DNA from 2 places in the Luteibacter sp. PvP120 genome. Region 1 is predicted to be linked to the other one. Evidence: riboswitches for the same ligand, from Rfam matches in the RefSeq annotation. Region 1 holds a riboswitch; the other holds the start of a gene.

The links. Region 1 has a riboswitch for cobalamin ahead of ACVKN3_RS17475 (TonB-dependent receptor domain-containing protein). Riboswitches for the same ligand answer to the same signal wherever they lie in the genome.
Region 2: linked by a shared signal. The riboswitch ahead of ACVKN3_RS17860 (ribonucleoside-diphosphate reductase subunit alpha) and the one ahead of ACVKN3_RS17475 (TonB-dependent receptor domain-containing protein) in region 1 are both predicted to bind cobalamin.

Annotation. Positions count from the first base shown of each region.
Region 1 is NZ_JBSRXP010000010.1:128,190-131,514, reverse strand. It holds gene ACVKN3_RS17475 (TonB-dependent receptor domain-containing protein) at 1-1,413, opposite strand, end outside; cobalamin riboswitch at 1,572-1,805, opposite strand; gene nagA (N-acetylglucosamine-6-phosphate deacetylase) at 1,848-2,996, opposite strand; gene ACVKN3_RS17465 (SIS domain-containing protein) at 3,024-3,325, opposite strand, start outside.
Region 2 is NZ_JBSRXP010000011.1:94,940-98,264, forward strand. It holds gene ACVKN3_RS17860 (ribonucleoside-diphosphate reductase subunit alpha) at 1-1,661, opposite strand, end outside; cobalamin riboswitch at 1,821-2,036, opposite strand; gene ACVKN3_RS17865 (hybrid sensor histidine kinase/response regulator) at 2,217-3,325, shown strand, end outside.

The sequences.
Region 1 (3,325 bases):
GGTCCAGATGCCGGGACGGCTGGACAGCCCGATCTCCGCCGTGCGCGACGTCTCCGGCTTGAGTTCCGGTGCGGGCTGCCCGGTAAACCCATACGGGTAGTACACGTCGTTGAAGGTCGGCGCATGGAAGGCGGTCCCGTACGAGGCCGTGATCTTCATGCCGTCGTCGAAGCGGTAGCCATAGGCGGCCGAGCCGGTGGTGTGGTTGCCGAACTGCGTGTTGTGGTCGTGGCGCGCGGACAGCTGGATCTCGTGCGGGCCGAACACGCCCTGGTACAGCGCGAACACACCGGTGTTGTTGCGGGTGTCCTTCAGGTACGGCGTGTCGCTGTCGAGCTTTTCCTGCTGGTAATCGACGCCGGCGGTGAGCGTCTGCCCGGCGGCCAGCGTGATGTCGTTCTGCCAGGAGGCCTGGTTGCGCTTGGAGTACAGGTAACCCGTGCGCACCTTGTCGGCGCCGGTGACGAGGTTGCCGAGGCCGTCGTAGTACTTCTTCTGTGTACCGTTGAGGTAATTGTCCGCGCGGTCCTGGTTCTGGCCCAGGCTGACCGACATGCGCCAGGCCGACATCACGTCGAACGCCAGCTTGGCGCCGGCCACCTGCTGCGAGCGCCGGGTCAGGTTCTGGAAATCGCCGTCGTATTCGATGTCGCCCTTGCTGCGCAGCCAGCTGCCGGTGAGTTCGGTGCCGTTGTCCCAGCGGTAGCCGCCCGAGAGCGCGCCGTTGTAGGTGCGGTAGGCGTCGTGGTCCGGCTCGTCGGTGAAGCAGCCCTTGAACGCGTCGGCCGCACCAACGCGGCAGGCGTTGATCCCGGCGGTGTACTGGCCGCCCAGGCTGGCGTTGTACCAGCCATGCGTGGTGCCGCCCGAGAGACCCACCTGCCCGGCGGTGTAGCCGTGGCTGCCGCCGCCGATCGACAGGCTGGGCGTGGGCGCTTCGCCGGCCTGGCCGCGACGGGTGAAGATCTGGATGACGCCGCCGATGGCATCCGAGCCGTACAGGCTGGAGCGCGGGCCGCGGACCACCTCGATATGGTCGATCTGCTCGACCGGCAGCTGCTCGTAGGCGGGCAGGCCGGCACCCACGGTGCCCACGCGCACGCCGTCCACCAGCACCAGCGTGTGTGCCGAGTTGCTGCCGCGCATGAAGAGCGAGGTCTGCTGGCCCAGGCCGCCGGTGTTGGTCATGGTCACGCCGGGCAGGCCGGCCAGCAGGTCCTGCACGTTGCGGGGCTGCAGGCGCTCGATGTCCTCGCGGCTGATGACGGTGACCGGGGCCAGCACTTCGTCGAGCGGGGTGGGCGCGCGGTTGGCGGTGACCACCACCGGGTCGAGGGTGCTGTTGGGTGCGTCGGCCGCGTGGGCAGCGACGATCGTCGACAGCAGGGCCGTCGCGAGCAGGGTCTTCTTCATGGAACGGGTTTCCTCCGCCGCTGGTGCGGCAATGCGTAGCCTCAACAGGCGCGCGGGAGGACACAATGACGAACGGCACCACGGGCAACACCCGGATGACTGTCCGGATTCGCCCTCCGCGAATCGCCGATAACGGGACGGCGCCCGCGCTTAAAAGCGCAGGATTCGCCGATCGGGCCGGTCTCCGGACTCGCGCTGGCCCGAAGGCATCGCACCGGCGCCTTCCCGCTTGCGCAGTGGCTGTGGCCGGTGGATGGAGCCGTTCTGGGCGGCTCCTCACGCTTACCGTTGCGGGGGCAGTGCCGGCCTTGCCACATGTGTGGCGCACCGGCTTCCCGTTTCATCCCCGCCCGCTTCAGGCCGGCGGGGACACCCGAACAACGCAATGTTAACGCCTGGCCCGCGCGGAAGCGAGCCAGTGCGGGGGCGACGGATCAGGCGGCGTAGACGCGCTCGCCGCCGATCCAGGTTTCGGCCACCGTGTGATCGTCGTCCATCACCACGAAGTCGGCGCGATAGCCCGCCGCGATGTGGCCGTGGGTGGCTTCCAGTCCGAGGAAGGCGGCCGGATAGGTGGAGGCCATGCGGGCCGCCTCGTCATAGGCCACGCCGACCATCTCCACCGTGTTGCGCACGGCGGTGGCCATGTCCAGCGCGGAGCCGGCCAGCGTGCCGTCGGCCGTCTGGCAGACGCCGTCGCGGACGGTGATCGTCTCGCCCTTCAGGACGAAGTTCGGATCGTCCGACCCCACGGGTGGCATGGCGTCGGTGACCAGCATCATCTTCTGCGGCGCCTTGGCCGCGATGGCGACACGCAGCGAACTCGGGTGCACGTGGTGGCCGTCGACGATCAGGCCGCACCAGCTGGCGGCGTCTTCCAGCGCGGCGCCGACCACGCCGGGCTCGCGGCTGGTGAACGGCGTCATGGCGTTGAACAGGTGCGTGAAGCCACGCACGCCGGTCGCCAGGGCCTGGCGGGTGGTGTCGTAGTCGGCGGCCGTATGGCCGGCCGCCACGATCACGCCGTGGGCGACCAGCTGTTGCAGCACCGCCGCCGAGGCGCGCTCGGGCGCCAGCGTGAGCAGCGTGACGCCGCCGTGCCGCCGGGCGACCATGGCTACGTCGTCGGCGTCGGCGATACGGAACTTGGCCGGATCGTGCACGCCCTTGCGCTCGGGCGCGATGAACGGGCCTTCGAGGTGGATGCCGAGCACGCCCGGAACGCCCTGGGCCACCGCGTCGTTCACCGCATCGATGGCCTTCGCCATCACCGCGGCATCGTCGCTGATCAGGGTAGGCAGGAAGCCGGTGGTGCCGAACTTCGCGTGCGCCTGCCCGATGCGACGGATGGTGTCGACGGTGGGCACGTCATTGAACAGCACGCCGCCGCCGCCGTTGACCTGGCAATCGATGAAACCGGGCAGCAGCGTGCGGCCACCGAGGTCGTGACGCTCGGCGGCGCGCACGCGGGGATCGGACGGCAAGGCCAGCCCGGTGATGGTGCCGCCGTCGACCAGCACGGCAAAGCCACCCTGGAAGCCGTTATCGGTCAGCACACGGCCGTTGACGAGGGCGATGGTCATGGCAATTCCTATACGTGGGGCGAGAGGTCAGACGGTCTCGGTGACCTTGTTGAGGTGCGGCGGCACGTCGGGGTTGAAACCGCGTGCCAGTGCCAGCGCGGCCGTGGCGCGGTAGAAGCTCTGCACGGTGATCAGCGGTGCGGCGATGGGCGCGGTGGCGACCAGGGGCAGCACACCCTCGCCCGTGGCGCCGGGTGCGGCGATCCACACATTGGCGCCGCGCTTGCGGAACTCCGCCGCGATCTCCAGCACCCCGGGCAGCGTATCGTCGTTCTGGGCGAAGAACAGCACGGGGAAATGCGGGCCGACCAGGGCCATCGGGCCGTGCT
Region 2 (3,325 bases), on a different contig from region 1:
AGGCCCATGACGCCAAGCCCGACCGGACGCCACTTCATGTTTGCCGTCTTCGCCGTGGCGATCGGGTAGAAGTTGAGGTCGATCACGCGGTTCAGCTGGCGCACGGCGGTGCGCACCGTGGTGGCGAGCTTGTCGTAATCGAACTGGCCGTCGACCACGTGGCGGGCCAGGTTCACCGAGCCGAGGTTGCACACGGCGGTCTCGCCTTCCGAGGTCACTTCCAGGATCTCGGTGCACAGGTTGGACAGGTGGATGACGTTTTCCGGACGGGCGGTCTGGTTGCTGGTGGCGTTGGAACGATCCTTGAAAGTCATCCAGCCGTTGCCGGTCTGCGCGAGCGAGCGCAGCATGCGGGCGTACAGCTCTCGCGCCTTGATCGACTTGACGGCCAGGCCCTCGGCCTCGGCCTTCTCGTAGGCGGCCTCGAAGGTGGCGCCCCAGGTGTCGACGAAGTGCGGCACGATCTTCGGGTCGAACAGCGACCAGTCGCCGTCGGTCTCGACGCGGCGCATGAACAGGTCCGGCACCCAGTTGGCCAGGTTGAGGTTGTGCGTGCGGCGCGCGTCGTCGCCGGTGTTCTCACGCAGCTCGAGGAATTCCTCGATATCCGCATGCCAGCTTTCCAGGTACACGCAGGCGGCGCCCTTGCGCTTGCCGCCCTGGTTCACCGCGGCCACCGACGCATCGAGGGTCTTCAGCCACGGTACCAGGCCGTTCGAATGACCGTTGGTGCCCTTGATCAGCGAGCCGCGCGAGCGGATACGTGAATAGGCCAGGCCGATGCCGCCGGCGAACTTCGACAGCTGGGCCACGTCGCCGTACTTGGCGTAGATGGACTCCAGCGCGTCCTGAGGCGAATCCAGCAGGAAGCACGACGACAGCTGCTCGTGCGCGGTGCCGGCGTTGAACAGGGTGGGCGAGCTGGCCAGGTATTCCAGCGACGACAGCATGCGATACAGCTCGAGCGTCTCGGCCACGTCGTTGCCGCCGAGGGCGCAGGCGATGCGCATGAAGAAGTACTGCGGCGTCTCGATGACGAAGCGGCGGGTCGGGTGGCGCAGCAGGTAGCGGTCGTAGACCGTGCGCAGGCCGAAGTATTCGAAGCGGCGCGAGCCGGCGGTGTCGATGGCATCGTTGAGCTTGCGCGCGTTGACCAGCACGAAGTCACGCAGGCGCTCGTTGAGGATGCCCAGCTCGAAGCCGGTGCTGATCGACTGCGAGAACGACTGGATGTCCTGGCCGGACACCTCCTTGTCGACGAAGGCGGCCAGGAGGCGCGCGGCCAGCTGGCCGTATTCCGGTTCCTCGGCGGTGAGCGCCGCGGAGGTGCGGATCGACAGCTGGTCCAGCTCCTGCGTGGTGGCGCCGTCGTACAGGCCGCCGATGGTCTTCAGCGCCACGCGCATCGGGTCGACCGCGAACAGGCCATCGGCGCTGCGGGTCACCGCGCGCACGATCTTGTTCACGTCGACGGCTTCCTGGCCACCGTTGCGCTTGGTGACGCGCATCTGGCCGGGGCTGTGCGGCGGCGTCAGCGCGAACGCCGGCGGCGGCTCGTTGCGGTAACCGGCAGCGGGTGCCTTGTCCGCCGGGGCGGGGGAGGTAACGGCCGTATCGGCTGCTTCGGTGCGCTCGCGCGCGGCGGATTCCATCGTGGTCATGTCAGGCGTGCCCCAGGGCTCGGTTCAAACTCCCGTTCCCTCGGACGGGGCTCGAAGCGGTGGGCCGGCGGAAAAGGGTCGCGTCGGAGCACGCCATCGGGGGCTCCGGACCGCGACGTGCCTCCCCGCGGAAGCCGTCACCACAAAAACCGACGCCTGGCGGGGCGACAGCTGTTGGCAGGTCTTCGGACTTCGTGGACGGGGACGCCTTTCGGGTCCGGCCTAGCCGTCGCTTCCCAATCCCAGGGGGACCAGTGCGTGTGACGGGTTCGTTTCCACTTACCGCTGCGGGGCAGTTCCGGATTTACACCGGATTCCCTATTAAGTCCGACGGGCAGTCGCGCCTCTTCGGACACCAACGGGACACACCATATAGCTGGTCCCCGGTACCGTCAACACAAGATGTAGGGTAAATGCGCTATGTGCTTGATCCGCCGGGAGTCATTTTTTTGCAACCCCCAGCGTGCCGATTTCCGCAGCGCGACATGACCGTTTCGTGAAGATGGCCTACACAAAGTGCAGGGCTTCGAACCTTTAACATCTGCGATCTGCCCCATGACCGCTCGCTCGATGCCATCTACGTTCGCGTTGCAGGAACACGCCCTGGTCACCCATGCGTTCGACGCACTGCCGTTCGGCTTCACGGCCGTGTCGGCGACAGGGGAACTCCTTTACGCCAATGCCTGGATGACCGCACGGCTTCGTGACGGGGCGGGGCAGGGCTTCCTGAACTGGTGGACGGACGACAGCCGGTCCCGCCTGACCGCCCTGCTGGCGGCTGGCGGTATCGAGGGGGTCCGCGATATCGGGCTGACGGCCGCGGACGGCACGGCGTGGCGGGTGTCCGTCGAGCCATGGCGGCGCCCGGTGGACGGCGAGCCCGTGTTCATGGTCGGCGTCTACCCGACCGTGGAGACGCCGGGGGATGCCGGCGGTGCCGAAGAGCGCCGCCTGGCCCTGATCGAGGTCAGCAACCTGCTGCGCGACCTGGAAGACCCGACGGACATCGCCTATCGGGTGGCCGAGGTGCTCGGCCGCACGCTACGGGTCAGCCGTGCCGGTTACGGCACGGTCGATACGGTGGCGGAAACCATCACCGTCGAACGCGACTGGAACGCCCCGGGCATCCAGACGATCGCCGGCGTGCTGAACTTCCGCGATTACGGCTCGTACATCGACGACATCAAGGCCGGGCGCACCGCCCTGGTTACCGATGCCTACCAGGACCCGCGTACCGTGAATACCGCGGATGCCCTGGCAGGCATCAGCGCCGTCGCCTTCATCAACATGCCGGTGACCGAGCGCGGTGGGGTGGTGGCGTTGCTGTACCTCAACCACGCCGACCCGCGTGAGTGGCTGGAGGAAGAGATCGCCTTCGTCCGCGAGGTAGGCAACCGCACCCGCGTCGCCGTCGAGCGGCGCCGTGCCGAGGGGGAGCTGCAGCAGCTGGCCCTGAGCCTGGAACGGCAGGTGGCGGAGCGTACTTCCGAGCGCGACCGTATCTGGCGCCTGTCCAGCGACATCCTGCTGGTTGCCGATGCGGACACGCGCCTGCTGTCGGTCAACCCGGCGTGGACCGCGATCCTCGGCTGGAGCGAGCGCGAGACCCTGGGCCGTTCGTACCTGGATTTCGTGCATCCGGAGGATACCGAACGCACGGGCGA